3 regions of the Streptomyces sp. NPDC002779 genome follow, and region 3 is predicted to be linked to each of the others. Evidence: riboswitches for the same ligand, from Rfam matches in the RefSeq annotation. Region 3 holds a riboswitch; each other region holds the start of a gene.
The links. A riboswitch is a leader RNA that binds a small molecule or an ion and turns the genes downstream of it on or off. The one in region 3 is predicted to bind thiamine pyrophosphate.

Region 1 (3,267 bases), on a different contig from region 3:
GCAGATGGTCGTCGGCCACCACCTCGCCGTGCGCGCCGAGCTCGACGCCGGAGCCGGCCAGCCAGGCGGTGGCGGGGCGGGCGCCGATGCCGACCACGACGGCCCCCGCGGGCAGCACCGAGCCGTCGTCGAGGACCACCGCGCCGGGCTCGACGCGCGCCACACGCGCGCGGGTACGCAGTTCGGCCCCGCTGTCGGCGTACCAGGCGGTCATCGGCGCGGCCACCTCGGCGGGCAGCGCGCCCGCGAGCGGCCGGTCCGCCGCCTCCACGACCGTCACCGAGCAGCCCGCCTCACGCGCGGCGGTGGCGAACTCGGCGCCGATCCAGCCCGCACCGACGACCACGACGTCGTGCTGGCGGGCGAGCACGGGCCGCAGCCGCTCGGCGTCGTCGAGGGTGCGCAGCAGATGGACTCCGGGCACGCCCTCGGCGCCCGGCAGCCGGATCGGCTCGGCGCCGGTGGCGACGACCAGGACGTCGTAGGGAACCGGGCCCGCGGCGGTGTCCAGCTCGTGGTCGGCCGGGCGGACGCCCAGGACCTCGCGGCCGAGGTCGAGTTCGATGCCGAGTGCCTCGAAGTCCATGTCGAAGGCGGATCCCTCGGCCTTGCCGAGCAGGACGGCCTTGGACAGCGGGGGCCGGTCGTAGGGCTGGTGGGGCTCGGCGCCGATCACCCGTACCGTGCCCGTGAAGCCCTGTTCACGCAGGGCGACCGCGGTCTGCACGCCGGCCATGCCCGCGCCGACCACCACCACCCGCCGCTGCGACATCGTCGTCTGCTCGCTCACCTGATCACCATAGTCAACTGACAAACTGTCAGTCAGCCGTCGTGCCGCGTGACCTGCTCCACAACGCTGGTTCCCCGGCCCGGCCGGGACTCCCACTGCCAGCTCTCCTCCAGCCGCACCCGCCCGTCGGGCAGCTCCACGACCGTCGACACGCAGTGCCCGGACGCAGTGGTCCCGTCCCGCTTGAGCTGCACGTACCGGAAGTCCAGCCGGTCACCCTCGCGCGTGCCCACCAGATGCCCGCGTACGACATCGCCGCCCGCGTAATCGGCCCAGATCTCCCCGTCCTTCTCGTGGTAGGTGAAGCGGGTCCGCGTGCCCACCTGACCTGGGGCCTGGTCGGCGACAGGGGCGAGGACGAGGCCGTCGAGCGAGCGGGGCATGGGGCGAGGCTCCCTGCAGAGGCGCGGAACGAGCGGTTAGGGTGGCCAACGTACAAGCACTCGCGGGAGCCCGGACGCACCGGGCTGAGAGGGAGGCTGGCGGCCTCCGACCGTACGAACCTGATCCGGGTCATGCCGGCGAAGGGAGGGGCTGGACGCCCATGTCGCCTACGCGTTCGTCAGACGTCCTCGTCCTCGGGGGCGGAATCATCGGCCTGGTCACGGCGTGGCGGGCCGCACAGCGCGGGTTCGCCACGGCCGTGGTGGACCCCGAGCCGGGCGGCGGCGCCGCCCAGGTGGCGGCCGGCATGCTGGCCGCCGTCACGGAACTGCACTACGGCGAGCAGACACTGCTCGGCCTGAATCTGGCCTCGGCGCGCCGCTATCCCGCGTTCGCGGCCGAGCTGACCGACCTCACCGGACAGGACCTCGGGTACCGCCAGTGCGGCACCCTCGCGGTCGCGCTGGACGCCGACGACCGGGCGCATCTGCGGGAACTGCACGCGCTGCAACGGGAGTCGGGCCTCGACTCGGAGTGGCTGTCGGGGCGGGAGTGCCGGCGGCTGGAGCCGATGCTCGCGCCGGGCGTGCGCGGCGGGCTCCGGGTGGACGGCGACCACCAGATCGACCCGCGGCGCCTGGCGCGGGCGCTGGTGACGGCCTGTGAGCGGGCGGGCGTGGTCTTCCACCGGGCGTGGGCGACGCGGCTGTCGGTGGTGCAGGGGCGGGCGGCCGGGTGCGTGACGGACGACGGCACCGTGCTCGGCGCCGGGCAGGTGGTCCTGGCGGCCGGCAGCCTCAGCGGGCGGCTGGCGGGCGTCCCGGAGGCCGTGCTGCCTCCCGTACGGCCCGTCAAGGGGCAGGTGCTGAGGCTGACCGTGCCGAAGCGGCAGGCGCCGTTCCTGAGCCGGACCGTCCGCGCGGTGGTGCGCGGCAGCCAGGTCTACCTGGTGCCGCGGGCCGACGGCGAGCTGGTCGTCGGCGCGACCAGCGAGGAGCTGGGCTGGGACACGACGGTGACCGCGGGAGGCGTGTACGAGCTGCTGCGCGACGCGCACGAGCTGATGCCCGGCATCACCGAGCTGCCGCTCACCGAGACCCGCGCGGGGCTGCGTCCCGGGTCCCCCGACAACGCGCCCCTGCTGGGCCCGACCGAGCTGGACGGCCTGCTGCTGGCGACCGGGCACTACCGCAACGGCGTGCTGCTCACCCCGATCACCGGGGACGCCCTCGCGCACGCCCTGGCCACCGGTGAACTCACCGACGAGGCCCGTCCCTTCAGTCCGAAGCGGTTCGCACGCACGGAGCAGCCCGTATGAACATCTCGGTCAACGGCGAGCGTCGGCGGATCGAGCCGGGCACGGCTCTCGACACGCTCGTGCAGTCCCTCACCGCGGCGCCCTCCGGAGTGGCCGCCGCGCTCAACGAAACCGTCGTCCCGCGCGCGCAGTGGTCCTCGACGTCCCTCTCCGAGGGGGACCGCGTCGAGGTCCTGACCGCCGTCCAAGGAGGCTGACCCATGGCCGACGATGCCTTTGTCCTCGGCGGTACGTCCTTCTCGTCCCGGCTGATCATGGGGACGGGCGGCGCGCCCTCCCTGGAGGTGCTGGAGCGGGCGCTGGCCGCGTCCGGCACCGAGCTGACCACGGTCGCGATGCGGCGGGTGGACGCCTCGGTGCACGGCTCGGTGCTGTCGGTGCTGGAGCGGCTCGGCATCCGGGTGCTGCCGAACACGGCGGGGTGCTTCACGGCCGGGGAAGCGGTGCTGACGGCCCGCCTCGCGCGGGAGGCCCTCGGCACCGATCTGGTCAAGCTGGAGGTCATCGCCGACGAGCGAACCCTGCTGCCGGACCCGATCGAGCTGCTGGACGCGGCGGAGACCCTGGTGGACGACGGGTTCACGGTGCTGCCGTACACCAACGACGACCCGGTGCTGGCCCGCAAGCTGGAGGACGTGGGCTGTGCGGCGATCATGCCGCTGGGCTCGCCGATCGGCTCCGGGCTCGGGATCCGCAACCCGCACAACTTTCAGCTGATCGTGGAGCACGCGCGCGTGCCGGTGATCCTGGACGCCGGAGCAGGTACGGCCTCGGA
Region 2 (3,267 bases), on a different contig from region 3:
CTGAGCGCCCGGGTGGCCCTTGGCGAGGTCGGCCGCGTGGGCGGCGATCTTGTAGGTGATGACGCCGGTCTTCACGTCGTCCCGGTTGGGCAGGCCCAGGTGCTCCTTGGGCGTGACGTAGCAGAGCATGGCCGTGCCCCACCAGGCGATCATCGCGGCACCGATGCCGGAGGTGATGTGGTCGTACGCCGGGGCGACATCCGTCGTCAGCGGGCCGAGCGTGTAGAACGGCGCCTCCTCGCAGATCTCCTGCTGAAGGTCGATGTTCTCCTTGATCTTGTGCATCGGGACATGTCCCGGGCCCTCGATCATGGTCTGGACGTTGAAGCTCTTGGCGATCCGGTTGAGTTCGCCGAGCGTCCGCAGCTCCGCGAACTGCGCCTCGTCGTTGGCGTCCGCGATCGAGCCGGGCCGCAGGCCGTCGCCGAGCGAGTACGTGACGTCGTAGGCGGCGAGGATCTCGCAGAGCTCCTCGAAGTTCTCGTACAGGAAGCTCTCCTTGTGGTGCGCGAGGCACCACGCGGCCATGATCGAGCCGCCGCGGGAGACGATGCCGGTCTTGCGGTTGGCGGTCAGCGGCACATACGGCAGGCGGACGCCCGCGTGGACCGTCATGTAGTCCACGCCCTGCTCGGCCTGCTCGATGACGGTGTCCTTGTAGATCTCCCAGGTCAGTTCCTCGGCCTTGCCGTCGACCTTCTCCAGGGCCTGGTAGAGCGGCACCGTGCCGATGGGGACGGGGGAGTTGCGCAGCACCCACTCGCGGGTGGTGTGGATGTTGCGGCCGGTGGACAGATCCATGACCGTGTCGGCGCCCCACCGGGTCGCCCAGGTCATCTTCTCGACCTCCTCCTCGATGGAGGACGTCACCGCGGAGTTGCCGATATTGGCGTTCACCTTCACCAGGAACCGCTTGCCGATGATCATCGGCTCGATCTCCGGGTGGTTGACGTTCGCCGGCAGCACCGCACGTCCTGCCGCGATCTCCTCTCGGATCACTTCCGGCGCCACGTTCTCCCGGATGGCCACGTACTCCATCTCGGGCGTGATCTCGCCCCGGCGGGCGTACGCGAGCTGGGTGACCGCCTGCCCGTCCCGGCCGCGGCGCGGCAGCCGGGGGCGGCCGGGGAAGACCGCGTCGAGGTTGCGCAGGCCGCCGCGCGGTGAGGTGTGCTTGATCCCGTCGTCCTCGGGGCGGACGGGACGGCCCGCGTACTCCTCGGTGTCGCCGCGGCCGATGATCCAGTTCTCCCGCAGCGGGGAAAGTCCCCGGCGGACGTCGGTGTCGACGCCCGGATCGGTGTACGGGCCGGAGGTGTCGTACAGCGTGACGGACTGCCCGTTGGTGAGGTGCACCTGACGGACCGGCACCTGTAGATCGGGGCGCGAGCCCTCGACGTACGCCTTGTGCCAGCCGATGGACTTCCCGGCCTCATCGCTCGACGAACCGTTCGCACCGTTCGTCGTGTTCTGCGTGGAGGCAGGCGTGCGTGCGTCCTTGATGGTCATGAGACCTACTCCCTACGCCGGCATTACCCGGTAACAGGTTCGGCGGTCGACGCAGCGGCTTCCGTCTGCCGATGTTTCGTGTGCAACGTCACTCGCGTGTGGTGACGTTCCACGTGAAACATCGCTGGGACGGAGGTCAGCGCCCTCTCAGCCCGGTGCTCCGAGCTCCCGCGTGTACAAAGGTGCCCCCACGCTAGCGTCAATTCGGGCGCGGTGAACAGGGGGCCCCGGTCGTTCTTGCGATGATCGGTCGGTGACCACGACGCATGAACCCCCGTTCCCGCCCGAGCCGCCCCGCGGCCCCGGTTCCGGATCCACCGGTGGTGGTGACGGGCACGGGCACGGAAACGGCCATTCCCACAGCCATGCCCATGGCCCGGCGGCCCCGGTCTCCAAGCATCTGCGCAAGGTCATCGCGGCGATCCTCATCCCGTTCGCCGCGGCGGTCGTCGTGGGGCTCGCGGTGCTGTGGCCGGGTGGCGCGCCCTCGCACGAGCGCACGGGTGTCGGCTTCGACCGTCAGACCCAGCAGGCCACCGTCACCAAGGTCGAGGAGGTCAGCTGCTCCTCGGTGAACGCCTCCGGGGTTCCCCCGACCGGCGACACCTCCACCGCGGAGGGCTCCTCGGCGCAGCAGCAGGAGGACGGCACCTGCAAGAAGGCGACGATCCGCGTCGACTCCGGCAAGGACAAGGGCCGCACCTTCACCGAGATCGTCCAGCCGGACCAGTCGCGGCAGCTGCACGAGGACGAGGAGGTCGTGGTCGCCTATGAGCCCTCGGCGCCCAAGGACCTCCAGTACTCGGTCACCGACGTCAACCGCCGGATCCCGATGGCGGTGCTCGCCGGGCTCTTCGCGCTGGCCGTCGTGGCGGTGGGCCGGCTGCGCGGTGTCATGGCGCTGATCGCGCTCGCCGTCAGTTTCCTGGTGCTGACCCTCTTCATCCTGCCCGCCATCCTCCAGGGATCGAACCCGCTGGTCGTGGCGGTGGTCGGGTCGAGCGCCATCATGCTGATCGCCCTCTACATGTGCCATGGCCTGTCGGCCCGGACGTCCGTGGCGGTTCTCGGGACGCTGATCTCGTTGCTGCTGATCGGCATCCTCGGCTCGGTCTTCATCGACTGGGCCGCCCTCACCGGCAACACGGACGACAACACCGGTCTGATCCACGGGCTGTACCCGGAGATCGACATGAGCGGTCTGCTGCTCGCCGGCATCATCATCGGTTCCCTCGGTGTCCTCGACGACGTGACGGTCACCCAGACCTCGGCCGTCTGGGAGCTGCACGAGGCCAACCCGACGATGGGCTGGCGGGGTCTGTACCGGGCCGGCATCCGGATCGGCCGCGACCACATCGCGTCCGTCGTCAACACCCTCGTCCTGGCCTATGCGGGCGCCGCGCTGCCGCTGCTGCTGCTCTTCTCGATCGCGCAGAGCAGTGTGGGCACGGTCGCCAACAGTGAGCTGGTCGCGGAGGAGATCGTGCGCACCCTGGTCGGTTCGATCGGCCTGGTCGCCTCGGTCCCGGTCACCACGGCCCTGGCCGCGCTGATGGTCGCCTCCGACCGCCCCGAGCGGGAGCCCGCCGCGGCCGGGGGACGCCCGGCTCCGGCGCGAGGGGGACGGGGGCGACGGCGGAAGCGGTGAGGCCCGGGGCCGCCGCCTGGACCTCCCGACAGTTGGGTTTCGGCTTCAACGGACGGTTGGGTTCCGGCCTCAACGGCCCGGTGCAGAGAAGAAGCGTTCCTGCACAACCC
Region 3 (3,267 bases):
CTGTTCCCGGGGGCGGCGTGGTGGGACGCTTGAGGTGTACGCCCGTGAAGGGGGTCCCACCATGTCCGCCATCCGCGAATCCATCGACCTCGACTGCACGCCCGAAGAAGCGTTCGCGTACATCACCACCCCCTCCCATCTGCCCGAATGGCAGCTGAGCGCCGTCAAGGCGGAGCCACTGGAGCTGGGGCCGATGCACCCCGGCTCGCGCGTCCGGGTCACCCGCCGCATCGGCACCCGCGAGGTCCCGATGACCATCGAGTTCGACGCCCTCGACCCACCGCACAGCTGGGACCTGCACGGCATCGAAGGGCCGGTCCGTCCCCGCACCCACGGCTCGATCGAACCGCTCGACGAGGGCCGGCGCTGCCGCGTGACCATCGAGATCGACTTCGAAGCACACGGCCTGGGCAAGGCCCTGGTGCCCTTGGTCGTCCGCCCGCAGGTCCGCAAGGAGCTGCCGCGGGACGAGGCGCTGCTGAAGGAACGGCTGGAGGGGATCGGCGGATGATCGGGTGGCCCCGGCCACACGAATCGATCTGCGACACTGGTACAGCCATGCCTAAGCCCGGAGAACTCACATTCGTCGCCCCGCGCGGAGCCAAGAAGCCGCCGCGGCATCTTGCTGATCTTTCGCCCGCCGAGCGTAAGGACGCCGTCGCTGCGGTCGGGGAGAAGCCGTTTCGTGCCAAGCAGCTCTCGCAGCACTACTTCGCGCGGTACACCCACGACCCCGAGCAGTGGACCGACATCCCGGCCGCGGCGCGCGGCAAGCTGCGCGAGGAGCTGTTCCCCGAGCTGATGACGGTCGTGCGGCATCTGTCGACCGACCAGGGGACCACCCGCAAGACGCTCTGGCGGCTGTTCGACGGGACGCTCGTCGAGTCGGTGCTGATGCGGTATCCGGACCGGGTGACCATGTGCATCAGCTCGCAGGCCGGCTGTGGCATGAACTGCCCGTTCTGCGCGACCGGGCAGGCCGGGCTCGACCGGAATCTGTCCACCGCCGAGATCGTGCATCAGATCGTCGACGGGATGCGGGCGCTGCGGGACGGGGAGGTGCCCGGTGGGCCCGCCCGGCTGTCCAACATCGTCTTCATGGGGATGGGCGAGCCGCTCGCCAACTACAACCGGGTCGTGGGCTCCATCCGGCGCCTCACCGACCCCGAGCCGGACGGGCTGGGGCTGTCGCAGCGCGGGATCACCGTCTCCACCGTCGGTCTGGTCCCGGCGATCCACCGGTTCTCCGACGAGGGCTTCAAGTGCCGGCTCGCGATCTCGCTGCACGCCCCCGACGACGAGCTGCGCGACACCCTCGTCCCGGTGAACACCCGCTGGAAGGTCCGCGAGGTGCTGGACGCGGGGTTCGAGTACTCCGCGAAGTCCGGGCGCCGGCTGTCCATCGAGTACGCGCTGATCCGGGACATCAACGACCAGGCCTGGCGGGGCGACCGGCTCGGGCGGCTGCTCAAGGGCAAGCCCGTGCATGTGAACCTGATCCCGCTGAACCCGACCCCGGGCTCGAAGTGGACCGCTTCCCGGCCCGAGGACGAGAAGGCGTTCGTCGAGGCCATCGCGGCACACGGGGTGCCGGTGACGGTCCGGGACACCCGGGGCCAGGAGATCGACGGGGCGTGTGGTCAGCTCGCGGCCACCGAGCGGTAGTGTGCGCGCGGTAGTCTGATCGTCGTACGTACATCTTCATATTCCGACAGGGGAGCGCCACAGCGCTGAGAGTGCGGGACAGGCCGCAGACCCTCTGAACCTCGCCCAGGTCATTCTGGGTAGGGAGATCGGTCGTCACTCGAGCTGTTGCGCCCTGCCCGGACTCTTGGGAGGTCCGGGCAGGGCCGCGTCTCTTCCTGGTCCACTCCAGGAGGAATTCAGTGAGCATCACCAAGAAGGCCACCGTCATGGCCGTCGGACTCGGCCTCGTCACGCTCTCGGCGTGCGGGTCCTCCGACGACGACCACGGGTCCGGCGGCGCCGCCAGGACCGTCACCCTGGTCAGCCACAACTCGTGGGCCGTGTCCAAGGAGGTCCTCGCGGACTTCGAGAAGAGCTCCGGGTACCAGGTCAAGGTCCTGGAGGACGGCGACGCCGGGCAGGCCGTCAACAAGGCCATCCTGACCAAGGACGACCCGCAGGGCGACGTCTTCTTCGGCGTCGACAACACCCTGCTGTCCCGCGCGCTCGACAACGGGCTCTTCCAGCCGTACGAGGCGAAGGGCCTCGACCGGATCGACGCCACGTTCCAGCTCGACCGGGACGAGCACCGGGTCACCCCGGTCGACTACGGCGACATCTGCGTCAACTACGACAAGAAGTACTTCGAGGACCGTGACCTGGCCCCGCCGTCGACCCTCGACGACCTGGCCGAGCCCGCGTACAAGAACCTCCTCGTCACCGAGAACGCCTCCACCTCCTCGCCCGGCCTCGGCTTCCTGCTCGGCACCGCCGCGCGCTACGGCGACGACGGCTGGCCGGAGTACTGGAAGAAGCTCAAGGCCAATGGCGTCAAGGTGGTCGACGGCTGGGAGCAGGCCTACAACGAGGAATTCTCCGGCTCCGCCGGCGGCAAGGCGGCCAAGGCCGACCGGCCGCTCGTGGTGTCGTACGCCTCCTCGCCGCCCGCCGAGGTGATCTACGGCGACCCGAAGCCCGCCACCGCTCCCACCGGCGTCGCCGAGGGCACCTGCTTCCGGCAGATCGAGTTCGCGGGCCTGCTCGGCAACGCGCGGAACAGCGAGGGCGGCAAGGCGCTGATCGACTTCCTGATCAGCAAGAAGTTCCAGGAGGACATGCCGCTGAACATGTTCGTCTACCCCGTGGTCGAGGAGGCGGACGTGCCCGCGGAGTTCACCGAGCACGGGCCCGCGGCCAAGAAGCCCTTGACCATGGACCCCGCGAAGATCGCCGACCACCGCGACGAGTGGGTCAAGTCGTGGACCTCGCTCGTACTGAAGTAGCCGGCCGGCGCCGGCACGCGGCGCGGCTGGGCCTGATGGCCCTGCCCGTCGCGTTCTTCGGCGTCTTCTTCGCCTACCCCGTCGCCGCGATCGTCGCCCGCGGCCTGCGGGTCGACGGGGTCTGGCAGCTCGGCCGGATCGCGGACGTGCTGACCCAGCCGGACGTCCGGCACGTCCTGTGGTTCACCACCTGGCAGGCGCTCGCCTCCACCGCGCTGACCCTGCTGCTCGCGCTGCCCGCCGCCTATGTCTTCGCCCGCTTCGACTTCCCCGGCAAGCAGATCCTGCGGGCGGTGGT

Region 1: it holds a riboswitch for thiamine pyrophosphate, as region 3 does, so the genes downstream of both, thiO (glycine oxidase ThiO) here and ACFYW5_RS00355 (thiamine ABC transporter substrate binding subunit) in region 3, are expected to answer to the same signal.
Region 2: it holds a riboswitch for thiamine pyrophosphate, as region 3 does, so the genes downstream of both, thiC (phosphomethylpyrimidine synthase ThiC) here and ACFYW5_RS00355 (thiamine ABC transporter substrate binding subunit) in region 3, are expected to answer to the same signal.

The regions. Positions count from the first base shown of each region.
Region 1 is NZ_JBIAQC010000007.1:105,526-108,792, reverse strand. Features, by position in the region: gene ACFYW5_RS20935 (NAD(P)/FAD-dependent oxidoreductase) at 1-772, opposite strand, end outside; gene ACFYW5_RS20930 (hypothetical protein) at 823-1,173, opposite strand; TPP riboswitch at 1,226-1,337, shown strand; gene thiO (glycine oxidase ThiO) at 1,335-2,492, shown strand; gene thiS (sulfur carrier protein ThiS) at 2,489-2,689, shown strand; gene ACFYW5_RS20915 (thiazole synthase) at 2,693-3,267, shown strand, end outside.
Region 2 is NZ_JBIAQC010000003.1:170,275-173,541, forward strand. Features, by position in the region: gene thiC (phosphomethylpyrimidine synthase ThiC) at 1-1,509, opposite strand, end outside; TPP riboswitch at 1,502-1,691, opposite strand; gene ACFYW5_RS10635 (YibE/F family protein) at 1,763-3,157, shown strand.
Region 3 is NZ_JBIAQC010000001.1:89,193-92,459, reverse strand. Features, by position in the region: gene ACFYW5_RS00365 (SRPBCC family protein) at 62-511, shown strand; gene rlmN (23S rRNA (adenine(2503)-C(2))-methyltransferase RlmN) at 559-1,665, shown strand; TPP riboswitch at 1,704-1,809, shown strand; gene ACFYW5_RS00355 (thiamine ABC transporter substrate binding subunit) at 1,887-2,969, shown strand; gene ACFYW5_RS00350 (ABC transporter permease) at 3,005-3,267, shown strand, end outside.